Regions from separate parts of the Neobacillus oceani genome, predicted to be linked through region 3. Evidence: riboswitches for the same ligand, from Rfam matches in the RefSeq annotation. Region 3 holds a riboswitch; each other region holds the start of a gene.
What was found. A riboswitch is a leader RNA that binds a small molecule or an ion and turns the genes downstream of it on or off. The one in region 3 is predicted to bind S-adenosylmethionine.
Positions count from the first base shown of each region.

Region 1: linked by a shared signal. The riboswitch ahead of V1499_RS08290 (2,3-diketo-5-methylthiopentyl-1-phosphate enolase) and the one ahead of V1499_RS07410 (O-acetylhomoserine aminocarboxypropyltransferase/cysteine synthase family protein) in region 3 are both predicted to bind S-adenosylmethionine.
Region 2: linked by a shared signal. The riboswitch ahead of fbpA (Fur-regulated basic protein FbpA) and the one ahead of V1499_RS07410 (O-acetylhomoserine aminocarboxypropyltransferase/cysteine synthase family protein) in region 3 are both predicted to bind S-adenosylmethionine.

Region 1 is NZ_CP143543.1:1,660,730-1,666,807, forward strand. Features, by position in the region: gene V1499_RS08270 (thiamine pyrophosphate-dependent enzyme) at 1-213, shown strand, start outside; gene V1499_RS08275 (metalloregulator ArsR/SmtB family transcription factor) at 626-1,210, shown strand; gene V1499_RS08280 (carbon-nitrogen family hydrolase) at 1,254-2,042, opposite strand; gene V1499_RS08285 (pyridoxal phosphate-dependent aminotransferase) at 2,161-3,378, shown strand; SAM riboswitch class I at 3,418-3,520, shown strand; gene V1499_RS08290 (2,3-diketo-5-methylthiopentyl-1-phosphate enolase) at 3,633-4,841, shown strand; gene V1499_RS08295 (2-hydroxy-3-keto-5-methylthiopentenyl-1-phosphate phosphatase) at 4,838-5,512, shown strand; gene V1499_RS08300 (methylthioribulose 1-phosphate dehydratase) at 5,506-6,078, shown strand, end outside.
Region 2 is NZ_CP143543.1:843,201-849,278, reverse strand. Features, by position in the region: gene V1499_RS04220 (putative bifunctional diguanylate cyclase/phosphodiesterase) at 1-1,299, opposite strand, end outside; gene V1499_RS04215 (ArsB/NhaD family transporter) at 1,659-2,939, shown strand; gene V1499_RS04210 (hypothetical protein) at 2,952-3,233, shown strand; gene fbpA (Fur-regulated basic protein FbpA) at 3,257-3,424, opposite strand; SAM riboswitch class I at 3,505-3,604, opposite strand; SAM riboswitch class I at 3,817-3,919, opposite strand; gene V1499_RS04200 (iron-sulfur cluster assembly accessory protein) at 4,011-4,310, opposite strand; gene V1499_RS04195 (hypothetical protein) at 4,344-5,072, opposite strand; gene V1499_RS04190 (class I SAM-dependent methyltransferase) at 5,104-5,730, opposite strand; gene V1499_RS04185 (DUF3951 domain-containing protein) at 5,730-5,933, opposite strand; gene V1499_RS04180 (PH domain-containing protein) at 5,959-6,078, opposite strand, start outside.
Region 3 is NZ_CP143543.1:1,456,974-1,463,051, forward strand. Features, by position in the region: gene V1499_RS07400 (homoserine dehydrogenase) at 1-1,232, opposite strand, end outside; gene metX (homoserine O-acetyltransferase MetX) at 1,252-2,328, opposite strand; partial or broken gene V1499_RS07410 (O-acetylhomoserine aminocarboxypropyltransferase/cysteine synthase family protein) at 2,337-3,650, opposite strand; SAM riboswitch class I at 3,752-3,860, opposite strand; gene V1499_RS07415 (hypothetical protein) at 4,128-4,334, shown strand; gene V1499_RS07420 (LacI family DNA-binding transcriptional regulator) at 4,717-5,721, shown strand; gene V1499_RS07425 (ABC transporter substrate-binding protein) at 5,883-6,078, shown strand, end outside.

The DNA of each region.
Region 1 (6,078 bases), 200 kb from region 3:
CCGCTGTATGAAATCGAACAGGGCTCCACAACGATTACGTACAATCCAGAGGAAAAAAATAAGCGAGTGCCTGCATCCGAATGGCTGAAATATATGGGTAAATCAAAGCATTTACTTAAGGAAGAAAACAAGGAAATGCTCGTGGCATTCGAAAAGGAAATCGAAAACCGCTGGCAGCGCCTAAAGGCTAAGCACGACCATCCGATCCTGTAAGAGAAAGAAACCCTATAAATTCATCCAAAGCGGCTCTTTTTGTGAAAAAAGGCCGCTTTTTTTATTTTAAAACCGGGATTGGCTTGTTTTTCTGGAAGGCTTCCAGTTTCATTTTAGTCGCAATGGCGAATTTGTCCGACCTTGAAATGTAAAACGACTGTTTTTTTGAGACTCGGAAAATATATCGAAAAATTTCGTGCCGTTATCGAAAAAATTTTAGATATATCGAAAACTTTTAGAGGGATAACGAAAATTTCCATCCACTTATCGAAAACTGTCACATTTCGGACAAAATCGCCAACCGGGTTTAGCAGGCCCATATCAGAAAATTACCCCAACCCCCCTTGACTGCAAGTTGTAGATTTGATATAAATCTAATTAGATATATATCAAATTAGTTAAGGTGATGAATATGCAATTAAACAAGCTGGTCGCCTTTTACAAAGCGATGGGCGATCCAACACGCATCCGCATTGTCAGGTTGCTTGCTGGCGGCCCCCTTCATGGCCAGGCGATTGCCGGCAAGCTTGGATTGACGCCGCCGACGATTACCCATCATTTGAAAAAACTCCGGGATGTACATGTCGTATTTGAAAGAAGGGACAAAAATACTATTTATTTTTACCTGAATGAAAAAGTGCTGGGCCAGCAGGCGAAGGCGTTAACGCAGCTTGCGGAACGGCAGGGGGAGGAACTAGACGAAATGGATAATGCAACAAACCAAGAGAGGCAGAAGGTTATCAGCAACTTCTTCACAACGGAAGGGAAGCTGAAAAACATACCGGCCCAGCGGAAAAAAAAGCTATTTGTATTTGAGCATATTGTAAAAGGGCTGAAAAAGGGTGTGAAATACGAGGAAAAGGAAATAAACGAGTACATTAAAAAGTTTCACGAGGATTACGCCACCATCCGCCGCGAATTTATCATCAACCATTACATGTACAGGGAAAATGCAACATATGAGCTGAATCCGGAAGAAATGTGGGCGAAGCCATAAAACACAAAAAGGAGGCCTCGTCTATCGAGCCTCCTTTGTTATACTATTCTCTATAATGTTCCGGCCTTCTGTCTTCAAAGACGGGAATTATCCCACGCACTTCCTTCACCTTTTCAAAATCGATTTCAGCAGTAAGGATTTCCTCTCCTTCTCCAGCTTCAGCAAGTATTTCGCCCCACGGGTCAATGATCATTGAATGGCCGGCGAATACATTTTTCGGATCGCTTCCCGCCCGGTTGCAGGCGATGACATAGCACTGGTTTTCAATTGCCCTTGCAATCAGGAGCGAGTGCCAATGGGCAACCCTTGGCTTTGGCCATTCCGCTACTACGAAGATTGCTTCCGCTCCTTTTGACACATGCTTCCTGAGCCATTCGGGAAAGCGGATGTCGTAGCAGACAAAGCCGGCAAGCATGCGGCCGTTAAGTTCAAAATTCGCTGTTCCGGTTCCTGGGATAAAGTAATGGTGTTCGTTCATCAACTGGAATAGATGGAGCTTGCTGTACGTATGGACAAGGCTGCCTTCTTTTGAAACGACGAGCATCGTATTTTCCACGCCGGCCCCGGTGCGGTTCGCAACCGATCCACCGATCAGGTTGACCTTGTTCTCCGCCGCTTTTTTACCGAGAAAGGCTATGGATTCGGCAGCCTGGGCGTCGGAAATTTCATCCAGTCTTTCAAGGTCGTATCCCGTCGTCCATAGTTCGGGAAGGACAACAAAATCGGGATTTCCCTTAGCAGCTTCGCTAATCATTCTGTCCGCGATGGCATAGTTCTCCTCGGGATTTCCATATGCAATATCCATTTGCGCGATGGCGATTTTCAACTTCAAGTTAAGTTCCCCCAATTCAGAAAAGTGAAAAACCTCTTTACAAGATACCTATTACGTTATATTATTTGTGACTAGATTTCCATAAATATATAAATCATTTAAAAGCAGGTGGTCTATTGTGAAGGAATACCCGAAGTCCGAATTATTGAACAGCCTTCCGGGGCAGTTTTTCGCGGGACTTGTGAAAAAGGTGGGCGAGGCGATTGCGCAGGGCCATGATGTGATCAACCTTGGCCAGGGAAACCCGGACCAGCCTACACCGCTACATATTGTGAAGCGGCTGCAGCTTGCTGCCGAAAATCCGGTTAACCATAAATATTCTCCTTTTCAGGGATACAAATACCTAAAGGAGGCAGCAGCCAATTTTTATAAACGGGAATACAATGTTGATTTGGATCCGGATACAGAGGTGGCCATCCTCTTTGGCGGGAAAGCCGGCCTTGTAGAAATTCCGCAATGCTTGCTTAACCCGGGAGACACGTTGCTTGTTCCTGACCCGGGCTATCCTGATTATTTATCGGGCGCAGCCCTTGCACAGGCGAAGCTTGAGATGATGCCGCTCCTTGAGGAAAACCGATTCCTTCCCGATTACGGTACGATTCCAACTGAAGTTTTGGACAATACGAAACTCATGATTCTCAACTATCCGAACAATCCTACCGGTGCAGTCGCGACAAAGGAGTTCTTTGATGAAACCGTGTCGCTGTCAAATAAGCACGGCATTTGCGTTGTCCATGATTTTGCCTACGGGGCAATAGGATTTGAGGGGGAAAAGCCCGCAAGCTTCTTACAGTCTGAAGGGGCGAAGGAAATCGGCATTGAAATTTATACTCTTTCAAAAACATATAACATGGCAGGGTGGAGGGTCGGTTTTGCTGTTGGCAACAAAAGCGTCATCTCAGCAATTGAACTGATACAGGACCATTTGTATGTTTCTCTGTTCGGGGCTGTCCAGGAAGCGGCAGCGGAGGCGCTTAATGGCCCACAGGATTGTGTAGGGGAACTTGTCCGCTTATATGAAAGCAGGCGAAGTGCGTTAATTGGCGGATTAAGAAACATTGGTTGGGACGTCGCTGCGCCCGCGGGTTCGTTTTTTGCCTGGCTGAAGGTTCCGGAAGGATTCAGTTCGATGGAATTTGCCGACTTTCTATTGGAAAAAGCGCATATCATGGTTGCCCCAGGCATAGGATTTGGCCGATATGGCGAGGGTTATGTCCGTGTTGGCCTCCTCGCAACGGAAGAGAGGCTGTCGGAAGCAGTTCTCCGAATAAAGGGTTTAGACATTTTTAAAAAAATGTTTGACAATGAATTTATTTCCTGCGATAATCCAAATTAAATCTTAACATTATGAAAATAGTAAATATATAAAAATCATTTCTTATCAAGAGCAGGCGGAGGGACTAGCCCTATGAAGCCCGGCAACCGACTTATTTTTAAGCACGGTGCTAATTCTTGCAGCGAAAGCTGATAGATGAGAAGAGATTAGTTTGCGCGCGCTAACCTCTTCTTTGGAAGAGGTTTTTTTAATGCAAAAAACAAAATCTTGTCTGTGTTGAAACATGTAACACTGCCTTGGAAAGGAAGGACATCATGAGTGAATTGGTAGCGACATATCATGTCCGGGATGAAAAGAATCCTGAGAAAAAAGCGGAGGAAATAGCCCTGGGCCTGACGGTCGGTTCATGGACCAGCCTTCCCGCCCTTGAAAAGGAGCAGCTAAAGAAACACAAAGGAAGGGTCGTATCGGCTGAACAAATCAGCGAAAACATCGCTGAAATTTCCATCGCTTATCCCGCAGCCAACTTTTCCGCAGACCTTCCCGCCATTTTAACTACCGTCTTTGGGAAATTGTCCCTTGATGGGAAAATCCGGCTTCTTGACCTTGAATTCAGTGAGAACCTAAAAAGCTTTTTCCCAGGTCCGCGCTTTGGGACTGAGGGTCTAAGGGAAAAGCTTAACGTCCACCGCCGCCCCCTTTTGATGAGCATCTTTAAAGGGGTCATTGGGAAGGACCTTGATTTCCTTTCAAGCCAATTAAAGGAGCAGGCATTGGGTGGGATTGACATCGTCAAGGATGACGAAATTCTTTTTGAAAACCCACAGACTCCATCAGATAAAAGGATTCAGGTAGGGCGCCGCATTCTGGATGAAGTGTTTTCCGAAACAGGGCACAGGACACTCTACGCTGTAAACCTGACGGGAAGGACTTCGGAACTAAGGGAAAAGGCAAAAAGGTTTGCGGAAGCAGGTGCGGATACCCTCCTGGTCAATGTTTTTTCCTATGGGCTCGATGTCTTGCAGGAACTAAGGGAGGACGATAGCATTTCCCTCCCCATCATGGCGCATCCGGCATTCAGCGGGGCAATCGCTTCCTCGTCTGTATATGGTGTTTCCCACTCCCTCCTTTTAGGAAAATTGCAAAGGTATGCCGGCGCGGACCTCGTATTATTCCCATCACCGTACGGCTCGGTGGCACTTGAAAGGGAAAACGCGCTCGGGATTGCAAAGGAGCTGACGAAGGACGAGCCGTACAAAAAGGCATTCCCGGTACCATCGGCAGGAATCCACCCTGGCCTTGTACCTTTGCTTATTTCCGATTTCGGAATTGATTCGGTGATCAATGCGGGCGGTGGAGTCCATGGACATCCGGGAGGCGCGGCGGCTGGAGGGAAGGCATTCCGCCAGGCGATGGAAGCGGCTCTGGCTGGCCACAGCTTGTCCAGCGCGGCAACATACCAACCTGAACTTTTTGCAGCGTTGGAATTATGGGGTTCTCCTAAAGAGGAGGCCGTGAAATGAAAAAACCTGTGATTTACTGTGACTTTGACGGGACGATTACCGAAAAGGATAACATCATTTCAATCATGAAGGCCTTCGCTCCCCCTGGATGGGAACGGATTAAGGATCGGATTCTTTCAGGAGAAATCTCCATTAGGAAAGGGGTTGGGGAACTATTTTCTCTGCTCCCATCGAAACAAAAAAACAAGATCGCCGAATTTGCAGTTGAACAGGCAAAAATCAGGAAAGGCTTCGGGGAGTTTGTCTCTTTTACAAGAGAAGAAGGGATCCCTTTATATATCGTAAGCGGCGGCATCGATTTCTTTGTTCTTCCAGTCCTTTCCGAATACGGGCCTTTTGACGGCATTTTCTGCAACGGCGCGGACTTTGGTGGAGAAACAATCCGCATCCTTTGGCCCAATAGCTGTGATGAATTCTGCGGAAATGACTGCGGCTGCTGTAAGCCAAGTGTCGTTAGGAGGCTTGGCCACGGGGATGATTATTTTAAAATTGTAATCGGCGATTCGGTAACCGACCTTGAAGCGGCAAAACAGGCCGATTTCGTACTGGCCCGGGATTTACTTTTGGAAAAGTGTGAAGAATGGGGTCTTTCCCACTCACCATTTGAAAACTTCCTTGATTGCATTGAAACAATTATAAAAAGGACAGGGGTGAAGGAGCAGGCATGCTGAATGAAAAGTGGAATGAGCTTGCAGATGTGAAGGATGAACTTTCCGGACGTGATTGGTTTATGGGTACGAGCGGCAACCTTGCGATAAAGGTAAGCGACAGGCCGCTCCAATTCCTTGTTACAGCGAGCGGGAAGGACAAACGGAAGAGGACGGATGAAGACTTTTTGCTGGTCGATGAGTATGGCAGGCCGGTGGGAGAAACCCATTTGAAGCCTTCAGCGGAAACGCTCCTCCACGTTGAAATATACAGAAGGACGAATGCGGGCTGCAGCCTCCATGTCCATACCATTGACAACAATGTCATATCCGAAATTTACGGGGACCGCGGGGAAGTGTCGTTCCAGGGGCAGGAGATTATCAAGGCATTTGATAAATGGGATGAGGATGCGGTTTTAAAAATCCCGATTATCCGGAATTATGCCCATATCCCGACTTTGGCAAAGGAATTTGCACAGCGTGTCCATGGAGACACGGGAGCCGTACTGATTCGAAATCATGGAATCACGGTTTGGGGAAGGAGTGCTTTCGAGGCGAAGAAGCTATTGGAGGCATCCGAATTTTTATTC
Region 2 (6,078 bases), 610 kb from region 3:
CCCATTTTCCTTCGACTTATACATGGCCAAATCGGCATTCCTGAGTAACATATTCAATTCACAGCCATCTCTTGGGCTGATGCTGATCCCGATACTTGTCGTGACCATAAACCGGCGCCCATTGATTTGGAAGGGCTGTTTCATGAGTTGGATGATTTTTTCGCTAGCTACGATGGTTTCTTTGTCCTCTTCCAATTCAGGCATGAGCACAACAAACTCGTCACCGCCGAAGCGGGCGACAATATTTCCCTGGATACATACAGTACGAAGCCTTGCGGCGACTTCCTTAAGCAATTTATCGCCGGCATGGTGCCCCATGCTGTCATTGATTACTTTAAAATGGTCCAAATCCAACAGCAGGACTCCAAGCTTTTTAGGGGCAGCGCAATGGAAGTATTCTTTTAAAAACGACTCGAGGTACCATCTGTTTGGAAGGCCTGTCAAAGCATCATTGTAGGCCATGTGCTTGATGGCCTCCTCTGATTCTTTCCTGTCCCGGATATCCCGGCAAAGCGCGAGGAAAATTTGCTTTCCGCCAATATGGATAAGACGGAAGTTGATGTCGACTGGAATTTCCCTCCCATTGTTGTCAGCCATTCTGTCCTCGAAATGGCAGGAACGTTTTTTATCCGGATTGTCCTGAAGTTCACTCATTTTATCGGGAAGAATTCCAAAAACATGCCTGGCGTTCTTGGACAGTAATTCATCCCGGCTATAGCCAAGCAGCTCTATGGCCGCCGCATTGACATTTGTTAATTCACCGCTTAGCCCGATTAGAAAAAAACAGTCTGCCGCCTGGTCGACCACGTTCCTGAATTTTTCCTCGCTTTCCCTGAGTTTCTGTTCCATTTTTACCCGATCGGTTATATCCAAGCCGAATCCAAGTAGAAAATCTTCATTTTCCGTCTGGATAATTGTTTTCCCGGTATACATGACCCTTTCCTCTCCTTGGAATCCGGCAGGGACTTCCTCGGCGATCAGCCTCCGCTGTCGCCAAACCTCAAGGTCATTAGCTCTATTGATCTCTGCAATGTGCCGCGGAAAAAAATCATAAACCGTCTTTCCAACCAATTCATCCAGTTCCATGCCGTGGACTCTTAGAACCTCCGCATTCGCAAATAAAGTCCGTCCTTCCCTGTCCTCCAAAAATATATTGAGTGGAAGGGAATTGAGAATGTTCAGTTTCATAGATTCGCTAATCCGGAGTTTTTTTGAAAGGTCCTGCTCCTTTTCTTCCAGTTCTTCCACACGCTTTAGTAGTTCCAGGTATTCCGACTTGATTTTCTCAAATGTCTCCATCCCGCTATCCTTCCCAGTTCAAGTTCCCCGATGCTTCTTCCCGGCCAATGAACTGCCATTGTAAGACAAAGTTGGTCTATCATTGTCCTTAGAAATGAAATAACCACAATAGTCCGATATCAATATTTTATAATGGCAGTCGCTGTCAAATCCCGTTGTTTCCCAAAAATTCATAAAGTTGTCGATTAGTGGTTTTGCTTGTAAGATAACTCCATATTTTTACACGAGGGGGGAATTACTATAATTCCACTAAAATACTGGCAGTTGTGTTTTTAAAATTCTTTCAATATAATTTTAGAAAAGCTTTTTTAAAAAATTCAAAAGTTTTCATAAATATTTTGACACTGGAGATGGGGATTTTGACAAATCAGGCATTGCTTGCCATTGGAATTTTCCTGGTTGCCTATGCATTTATCGTAACCGAGAAAATCCACAGGACAATCATCGCGATGGCAGGGGGCATCACGATGGTTCTCCTCGGCATACTCAATCAGGAAACAGCACTTCAACACATTGACTTTAACACTCTGGGCCTGTTGACAGGGATGATGCTAATTGTCGCAATCACGGCTGAAACCGGATTATTCCGTTATTTGGCCATCTGGTCTGCAAAGAAGGTAAAAGGTGACCCTTTAAAGCTCCTCATTGTTTTAGGGCTGATTACCGCACTGGCTTCTGCATTCCTCGATAACGTGACGACCGTTTTACTGATTGTTCCAGTTACCTTCAGTATTACGCTGCAGCTGAAAGTGAATCCGATGCCCTATTTGATTACGCAAATTATCGCTTCGAATATCGGGGGCACGGCAACGCTCATTGGCGATCCGCCGAACATAATGTTAGGAAGCGCCGTCAAGGAGCTGACTTTTTCCGCTTTCATTGTAAACCTGGCTCCAATCTCGTTTATCGTATTGATTGTGAATATTGCGATCCTCGCTTTCCTTTATCGAAAGTCCCTAAAGACTACGGAAGAACTGAAAGCCGGCATTATGAATCTTGATGAAAAAGCGGAAATCACCGATACTGTATTGCTGAAGAAATCACTATTTGTTCTCGCGGTAACAATTTTGGGCTTTTTTGTCCACCAGTTCATCCAAGTCGAGAACGCGACAATCGCATTGGCGGGCGCCTTTCTCCTCCTACTAATAACTGGGGAACATTACCTTGAGGAGTCAATGAAAAAAGTCGAATGGCTGACAATCTTTTTCTTTATCGGTCTATTCGTCCTTGTCGGAGGCTTAATGGAAACAGGGATTATTTCAATGCTCGCCGAAAAATCGATGGAGTTTACCGGCGGGGATGTGACCGCGACATCGTTGCTCATTCTTTGGGTCAGCGCAATCGCATCCGCATTCATTGACAATATTCCATTCGTCGCCACGATGATTCCGATGATCAAAGACATGGGCGCGATGGGAATTACCGACCTGGAACCGCTGTGGTGGAGCCTCGCTCTTGGCGCATGCCTCGGCGGGAACGGAACCTTGATCGGCGCGAGTGCCAACGTCATTGTCGCCGGTATGGCCGCAAAGGAAAAACATCCAATTTCCTTCGTGAAATTCCTTATCGTCGCCTTCCCGCTCATGTTGCTGACAATAGCCGTTTGCACGGTCTATGTTTATTTCCGGTATTTACAATAAAGGGGGAAACCTGTGATGGATTTGGTTTACACATACGATCGAACCCGTTTGGAAATCGTTGAAATGCAAGGTGAAAGTGACCTGGAATTCACCCTGAAATTTGCGGACCATGCCCTCGAAAAAAATTTTAACACCGTCCGCGACTATTTTTACGGAAATGACGACCTAACGGATGCTTATTTCCATACGAGCCTGGATAAAGTGGTAAATGTCTCCCTGAAGCAGGAATACTATACTGAATTTCTCCTCCAGCTTTTTAAAAACAAATTGCTTTTATCACTGATGTGGAAGTAAAAAAAAGCCGGGCGCTTCAATCTTTAGCGCCCGGCTTCTTTTTTTAATATAAGCATGTATTCATGTTCAAGGGTTTGTAGGGGCGCGTCGTATAGATGCTGTTTATCCGATGTTTTGTATACATTCCTTGAAAGTAGTTCTTCAATCAGTTTTTCTTTCCTCTTCTCAATCATTTCTGATGTTCTTGCCACTTTTCTTCTCCTTTCCGTTGAATTTTAATAAAAATACCTCTCCCGATAAGGAAGAGGTTGCTAGTTTGTTTGCGTTGCTCTCCTTATCTCTCAGGGATTCCCTGCTGGAATTGGCACAGTGCCGTTGGGCCTGCTGCCGAGGCTTCAAAGGGCCATTCCCTCCACCTCTCTTGATAAGAACGGTATTCAGTTTTGGGTATTATGAAAAGCGCAAGCGCCCGTTTAGCGCCGTATGGACTGGAGGGCCCCGATGGAGATAAAGGAAACACGATGAGCCTAGGCGAATCGATGTTGACTTATCGTAGCGAGGGGACCGAAGTACACTAGGCGCTGGGCGCTGGAGCTAGACAAAAAAAACCCTTCTCGATAAAAAGAGGGCGGCATCCGTTCTCTTCTTATCTTTCAGGCGCTTGCCCGCAGGAATTGGCACAGTACACGTAAAGGCCTGTTGCCGAGGCTTCAAAGGGCCGTTCCCTCCACCTCTCTCGATAAGAAATATACAATTTCATTTACTTTAGCGTATTGCAGTTGGAAAGTCAAACCCCTTTTTCAACCTGAGGGCGAAAGAAGTGCTTTTCGCCCGTACTTAATGATGATGGTGGCCGCCTTTGGAAGGGTTCGTGATTACAAACTCCTCGCGTGGGACGTAAAAATACTGAATCCAGACTCCATTTAAATATTCCTCGCGTGAATCGAGGATGATGTCGATATCCTTGTCCGTTTTAACGACTTCATCATGCTCCTTAGGCGTATCAAGGACTAGGTCATAGTGGGCATGGTCTCCGTGCATATGTGTGATGATGACCCGGAACATTTGGCCTTCTTCGGCAGTTTTAAGCATCTCTTTTAGTACTTTTGCGGCATTGCGGTTAATTTTCACTTTCATTTTCGGCAGCTCCTTTTACGAGAAATTTTGCTTTTATAGCTGTTCAGTTTCAAACAAAGTTGGATTCCAGCCCGTGTTCAACGCTTGTTTGGATGCCCATAAATTGCCTAGAAGCCTTGGAACCATTTGTTTGGACGGCAGTTGATTGTATTCCTGAAAGTAAACGAAATACAAAAGGTAAAGGAATGCATTCGTTTTAAGATGGATTTCCCTGAAATACGGCTCATTTTCGGTCACAGTCGCAAACGAACGCGTTTCCACTCCTGCGATGTACCGCGTTTCTTTCCCTTTAAAAATATTCTTCACAAAATGGATGTTCCCGACCACCGTTGGATCGTCCTCGCCATCCGCATTCGCAAGTCCGGCCTGTTTTTCCGCCGAAAAGCCATGAAGGTTATCCACTAGTATACTTGTATGGGCATACGCCTTATCGAACCCTTCATCCGCTGGCAGCAGCCCTTCATCCTCCAGCAGGCTGACAAGCGGGAGGGTTGTCCCATCTTCCACATATGCGGGCCTGGCTGTTTGTCTTGCCCATTTCAGGCCCGATAAACTCTTCGAGGTAAAAAAGGTCATAAAGTACCAATTTCCTTGGTCATCTTCAGCCAGCTGCAGAACCGGTTCACCCTTCCGGCGTAAAATGCGGAACCTGTCCGCCTTATCAAACATAAATCGCTCAGTATCCGATTCTTCCCAACCAGCCAGGTATGTAATCCCGGGCTTCTCGACCTCAACGGCAATGTGAATATAGTAGAAGAACATCCCAAAACACTCCTGGCAAAAAAGTCTCCCTCTACCATTCCCGAATGCCGGTGTTTTCACACATTTCCTCTATATTCCTGCACTCAATTACAAGAAAAAGGCCTTTGTAATACGTTCTCGTTTTTTCAATATGAATGCCAGCCTTCTTTATTTCTGAAACCGTGTCCCGGTTCAGGTTGCAGCCACCGCATATCCTTCGCCATACCGGATTAAGGAGGTCCTGCATGTTTGCGAGCAAGGGCTGGGGCATTTTCACATGCTCGTAAAACAAGATTGGCGCCCCCGGTTTCAAAACCCTTTTAATTTCCTTTAGCGCCATTTCCGGATCCGGAATTGTGCAGAACACTAGCGTTGCCACAGCCGCATCGAAAGCATTGTCAGGAAATTCAAGCCGTTCCGCCGATTGCTGCTGGACTGAAATAGGTACTTTCGCTTCGTTAATCCGGTGAGCGGCCCTTTCAATCATAAAGGGGTCAGGCTCGATGGCTTCAACCCTCTCCGCTTTTGTGTAAAGGGGGAAGTTGATTCCCGAGCCTGAGCCGATTTCAATCACGATTCCTTCCGCTTTCTCCAGTAGAGCCTTCCTGATTTCTTTAAATGTTCCATTCTCCAAACCTTTCATCCCTGCATCGTACAAGGCCGGAAACCATTTTCCCATTACCCATTCCCCTTGTTGTCCCCTGAACCCTCATCCATGATGATTTCCACATTTTCACGAAAAGCAGTCGGCGAGTGCCCGGTAATTTCATCAAACGGGGTATATGATGGGGTAATGCTTTTCTTTTTGAAAAGAACCTTATAGAATGCAATCGCAACAAGAACAACAATTCCAATTGAAAACAAGGAAGGCAAAATGCTCATAATTCATCCCCCTTAATTTGAATTTTTACTTAAGCACATACGCCGCTAGCACGCTTTGGAGTTCATAAATGTTCAGGCTTTTGTTGAACTGCTTCTGCAGCGGCATAGGGCTGCCTGAAACCCAGATCTTCAGCTCGGCATCCAG
Region 3 (6,078 bases):
CTTTCCGAGCGTGTACCGGTGAGATGAATTTTTTCGAAAAATTCCTTGTTCATTTGTCCATAAAGCTGGTAAATGTTTAATCCCGGGTATGCTTCCAGCAGCCGTTCAATTTCCTTTTCTTTCGCTTTCACAAAAAGTGCCTTTTGCGGCACCCGGCCGGTTACTTCAATGGAATCAGGCATGGATAGGTTCGTTAGGTTTGTTAAAAGAACCCAATTGTGATGAGGTTCTTTTTTAAAACGGACATTTTCGTCCTGGTCAACGTAACCGAAGTGCTTTGGGTTAAGTTGGATTAAATCCTCGACAATGGCGCTTGCAGTTGGAAACTTTCCGGCGCCTGGCCCTTGCAGGGTGATGTTCCCAACGATATCCGCATCGATTGAAACGGCGTTTTGGACGCCCTCGACTGAGTACAACGGATGCGCTGGGCCAACGAGAACAGGTTTAACGGAGCAGCTAAGGCCCCGTACCCCTTTTTCTAGCGAGATCACATGCTTTACGCGGAGCCCCCATTCGGAAAATAAGCCGATTTCGGAGTGGGAGACCGCTGAGATACCTCTCCTCTTTACTGATTGCCATTCGGGTTGTTCCCCAAACGCGATTTGGCTTAACACCATCGCTTTATAAAAAGCGTCGTATCCTTCGATATCATTGGTAGGGTCTGCTTCGGCATATCCTTTCTCTTGGGCTGCTTGAAGTGCCTCCTGGAATGCTACGCCATCCTCGCGCATTTTGGTCAAAATATAATTCGAGGTGCCGTTAACAATTCCATCAATCCGCTCGATTTTGTTTACATTCAATAGGGTCCTCAGCGTTTGGATTGCCGGTATTCCTCCGGCGACAGTCGCTTCATATCCGCATGCAACACCATGTCGGGAAGCATGTTCCAACAGCTCATTTCCGTGGTAAGCAAACATTTCCTTATTCGCCGTAATGATGTGGCAGCCTCTTTCGATTGATTTTTTCAAGTACGAAAAGCCCGGTTCCCGGCCTACGATTGCTTCAATGACTACATCAAGGTTAGGCAGGTTTAAAATGTCTTCGAAATTTGAGGTAAGAAGGATGTCATCTTCTGGGAGAGTGTGTTTTTCAACGTTTCTCACCAGTATGCCTACTACCTTTACATTTTTCCCAAGGAGTGCCTTTAGCCTTGATTGATGGGATTTGATTGTTTCGTATACTCCTTTGCCGACTGTGCCAAAGCCCAATAAGGCCACATGGATGTCCGCCACTTGATCTCCTCCTCAACTATTACAGGGCAGCCTGAAGGATTCCTGCCCATTTTGAAAACTCGGCAAGGAATCCATCATGCCCAAATTCAGTGCTCACTTCTACATAATCCGCTTCTTTCCCTGCCTCCTCGAGGGCTTCCGCGATTTCTTTCACCTTTTCGGGAGGATACAGTAAATCGCCTGTAAAGCCTAACAGCAGGGTTTTCGCCGTGATCTGCCCGATTGCCTTTTTCCAACCCTGCCTGCCTCTGCCGATATCATGGGAGTCCATCGCCTCGAGCAAATACAAATAGCTATTGGCGTCGAATCGGGCAGAAAGCTTTTGACCCTGGTATTTCAAATAGGATTCTACCTGAAACGTATCCGCGTTCTTAAGCTCTCTGTTGAATCTTTGATTGAACAGCGCGCCAGTCCGGTAGGTGACCATCCCGACCATTCTCGCGATTTCCAGCCCCGAAATCTTGTGGCCATCTGAATAAGAGCCGCCATTCCAGGCCGGGTCCCGCTTGATGGCATTCCTGCCGATTGAGTTAAAAGCAATTCCGTAATCGCTGAGGTAGGGGGTGACTGCCATTGGAATGATCAGCTCCGCGAAATTGGGGTAGGCGGTTGCCAATTCAAGCACCTGCATCCCGCCAAGCGACCCTCCGATTGCAGCTTTGATTTTGTCGATGCCAAGTTTCCGGAGCGCCAAAACTTGTGAATCGACAATGTCCCGTATCGTTATTTTCGGAAAATCATACTGGTAAGGCTTTTTTGTCAAAGGGTTCAGGCTGGTAGGGCCGGTTGATCCAGAACAGCCTCCGAGTACATTGAACGTAATGACTTCGTATTGGCTCGTATCCACATACATTCCCGGGCCGATTAGGCCATGCCACCATCCGGGCTGTTCTTCCGTGCCGACTGTATACTGGTTGCCTGTTAGGGCATGGCAGACCAAGATGGCGGGGCCGCCTTTTTTCCCGGCCTTCTCAAAGGCGAGTTCGGCATCGGGGAGCACCACGCCCGATTCAAGCCGAATGTCTCCAATGTAAATCTTTCCATATTCCGGCGATAGCGCCAAATCGAACCTTATTGATAAACCCTCGGCTTTCATTGCTGTAGCTGTTCCTCAGGCTTAGCTGAAATACCGGTCGCTTTAAAGAAAGCCTGGTCCAAGTCATCCTTCAAATCCTTAAGTGATTCAAGCCCCACAGAAAGCCTGATCAGTTCTTCGGTAGTACCGCTTTTTGCAAGGTCTTCTTGACTCAATTGCTGATGTGTGGTGGACGCAGGATGGATGATTAGTGATTTTGCATCGCCGACATTCGCCACATGCGACCACAATTTGATGTTGTCGATCACTTTTTTACCCGCATCACGGCCGCCTTTGATGCCAAAAACAATAATCGATCCAAAACCGCCGCCAAGGTATTTTTTCGCAAGCTCATGGCTTGGGTGATTCTCCAGGCCAGGGTAGGAGACCCATTCAACAGCTGGATGGTCTTTCAAGTAGTTTGCAATTTCGAGCGCGTTTTCACTATGCTTTTGAATTCTCAAGTGCAGTGTCTCAAGTCCCTGCAGCAAGAGGAAAGCACTATGCGGGCTTAACGATGAACCCAAGTCCCTTAACAGCTGCACGCGAAGTTTAATGATGAATGCCAGCGCGCCTACATCCTGGGCAAAACGAAGGCCATTATAGCTTGCATCCGGCTCGGTAAAGCCAGGGAACCTCTCATTATTCCAATCAAACCGGCCTGCATCAACAACAAGGCCTCCAATTGTTGTTCCGTGCCCTCCGATCCATTTGGTCGCCGAATGGACAACAATGTCCGCACCCCATTCAATCGGCCTGCAGGCGTATGGGGAAGCAAAGGTGTTGTCAATGATGAGCGGAACGCCATTTTCATGGGCGATTTTTGCTACAGCTTCAACATCGAAAACATTCAGGCTTGGGTTGCCAATGATTTCGCCAAAGACCGCCTTTGTTTTTGGCGTGATGGCCTCGCGGAAGTTTTCTGGATTGGTCGAGTCAACAAAGCGGACTTTAATGCCGAACTTCGGAAGCGTCACGGCAAATAGGTTGTATGTGCCGCCGTATAAGTTTTCCGCGGCGACGATTTCGTCGCCAGCCTCCGCGATGTTCATGATGGTCAAGGCAATCGCAGCCATTCCGGAAGAAACAGCAAGAGCTGCCGCGCCGCCTTCAAGAAGGGCAATTCTTTTTTCCAAAACATCTGTTGTCGGGTTCATGATCCGGGAGTAAATATTTCCTGACTCGGCAAGCGAGAAGAGGTTTTGGGCATGATCCGTACTGTCAAATACATAAGAAGTCGTCTGGTAAATAGGGACGGCGCGGGATCCTGTTACGGGATCAGGGGTTTGCCCGCCGTGCAATAAAAGTGTTTCAAGGCCTAAGTTTTCATTTTGATTTGTCATTGTGTCTTTCCCTCCAATTTGTAGTTCCAATGTAATTCGGGCAGTTAATGGATTCTTTTTAAAACAAAAAACCCCTCTCCATAAGAAGAGGGGGGTTCCTCCTCTTATCTTCCAGGCAAAAACGCCTGCAGGAATTAGCACCTTTTCAAGCTTTCGCCTGAAGGTTGCCGGACTTCATAGGGCCTGACCCTCCGTCACTCTGGATAAGAGATTTCATATATAGTTTTTTGATAAGTTTTAACCGCCGGGTGTTATAGAGGATTATAAGTGAAGACAAGAACAAAAGTCAACCGAAAATTCGAAATGTTTTCGTTTTTCATTTTTTTGTAAATGGGTTATAGGCGTTCCCATATAGGATTTGAATTTCAAATGTACAGCGTGAAATTGTAAAATTTACTTTGCTTTTTTGAAGAGGAGGTTCTCAGTTTTGGGCGAAGGATATAGTATAATTGTCGGAGAGAAGGAGGTGATAGGGAAATGGAAGAACGGCTGGAAAGAATGGAAACGATGTTGGGCCAATTGGTTGGCATGGTCGGCAATGTGATTGCAGAGCAACTGAAAATGCGGCAGGAATCAAACGGTTTGCGTCAGGATTTTGAATCCGAAAAACAGAAGAACGCAGAACGCCACGAAGAAATACTCGGCAAGTTTAAGGCAATGGAACTGGACCGGGATTTCATCTAGGAAAAAACCGCCCGCAATGAGCGGGAGATTGAAGTCCTCAAAAGAAGGCTCGGTTAATCTCTCCAACACGATTCCCTCAGAAAATCCCCAATTACTTATTCAACTAAATAGAAAAAGGTGCGAAACCTTGTCCACAATAGGATGGTGTTTCGGACCTTTTTAAATCCAGAGGCAGCCGCTTGATACATCCTAACTATGTTTACCAGCAAAAAAATTATCGTCTTAATAAACTACCTTGAATGACGAGACATTTTCGGTTGTTTTTGTCAAAATCAGGGTGATGCCAGTCGCTTGAAAGGGTTTTCAGAGTGTGATACATTCATTACGTAAACGTTTTCGTTTTAGAAGGCAGTACGGATAAAGAAGGTGGGAAATGGCGGGTATGGCTTCTACAATAAAAGATGTCGCGAAGAAGGCAAATGTGTCAATCGCAACAGTTTCAAGGATTTTGAATGGCCAGCCTGGTTATTCAGAGAAGACGAAACAAAAAGTTCTTCAAGTGATTGAGGAACTTGGATATCAACCGAATGCTGTTGCAAGAGGCTTAATCAATAAGAAAACTCATACAATTGGTGTGTTGTTTCCATCCTTGTGGGGTTCGCTGGTGACAGATTGGTTAAGCGGAATTGAAAAGGCGGCAAGTGAGCAAGGTTCGAGTGTCATTGTATGCCACACGGAATCCAATGGTGAGAAGACGATAAAGTACCTCCAGCTTCTAGGAGAAAAGCGCGTGGACGGAATTATTTTCGTAAGTGAAGTATTAAAGAAAGAATACTTTCAAGTAATTAGAAAAATGAATGTTCCACTTGTCCTTCTATCTACTAAATCTGATTCATTACCCGTTCCCTATGTAAAGGTTGATGATTTTCAGGCAGCTTATTCTGCAACGGAGTATCTAATCCATAAAGGGCATAGAAGCATTGGTATGATCAGCGGTAACAGTGAAGATATCATAGCGGGTAAGCCAAGGATTGATGGATTTATTCAAGCCATGAAGGACAATGAAATTCCTCTTGATGGGAATAATATTGTCAAAACAAGAGGCTTTGGATTTAATGAAGGGAAGACCGGCCTTCGGGAACTATTAAGCCAAAAACCAGATACCACTGCCATTTTTGCTGCAAGTGATGAAATTGCGATTGGGGCTATTTCGACAGCCACTCTTCTTGGAAAAAAGGTTCCGGAAGATATATCCATTATCGGGTACGATAATATCAATCTTGCAAGCATGTCAGTTCCACCGCTGACAACTATCCACCAACCATTCATTGAGATGGGCGAGATTGCCGGGAAGATGCTGCTGAACATGATGGGAACTGACAAAGTTCCTGAGAGCAAAATTATCGAACATACGGTTATTGAACGAAACAGCGTAAAGGAAATATAATTCCATTCCTTTACTTGCCGTTTTACGTAAACGTTTACTTTTGTTTTGAGTATTTACGTGAACGTTTACTTGTTTTTTAGATTAAGATAGAGTTCTTAGAATCAATTTTTTTATTTATTTACGTAAACGTTTACTCAGTATCTTTCTAAGGGGGAATTCCTATGTTAAAGAAAAAAATTGCAATGGGTTTTATGAGTGTTGCCCTTGGCGCAGCCATTTTGGCAGGCTGTTCTTCTGGTGATGGAGCAAGTGGGGATGGGAAGGTTACGCTTCAGCTATTCTCGAATAAATCGGAAAACATAAACACCTATAAAGGGCTTATCAAAGAATTCGAGGAGCAAAATCCGGATATTAAAA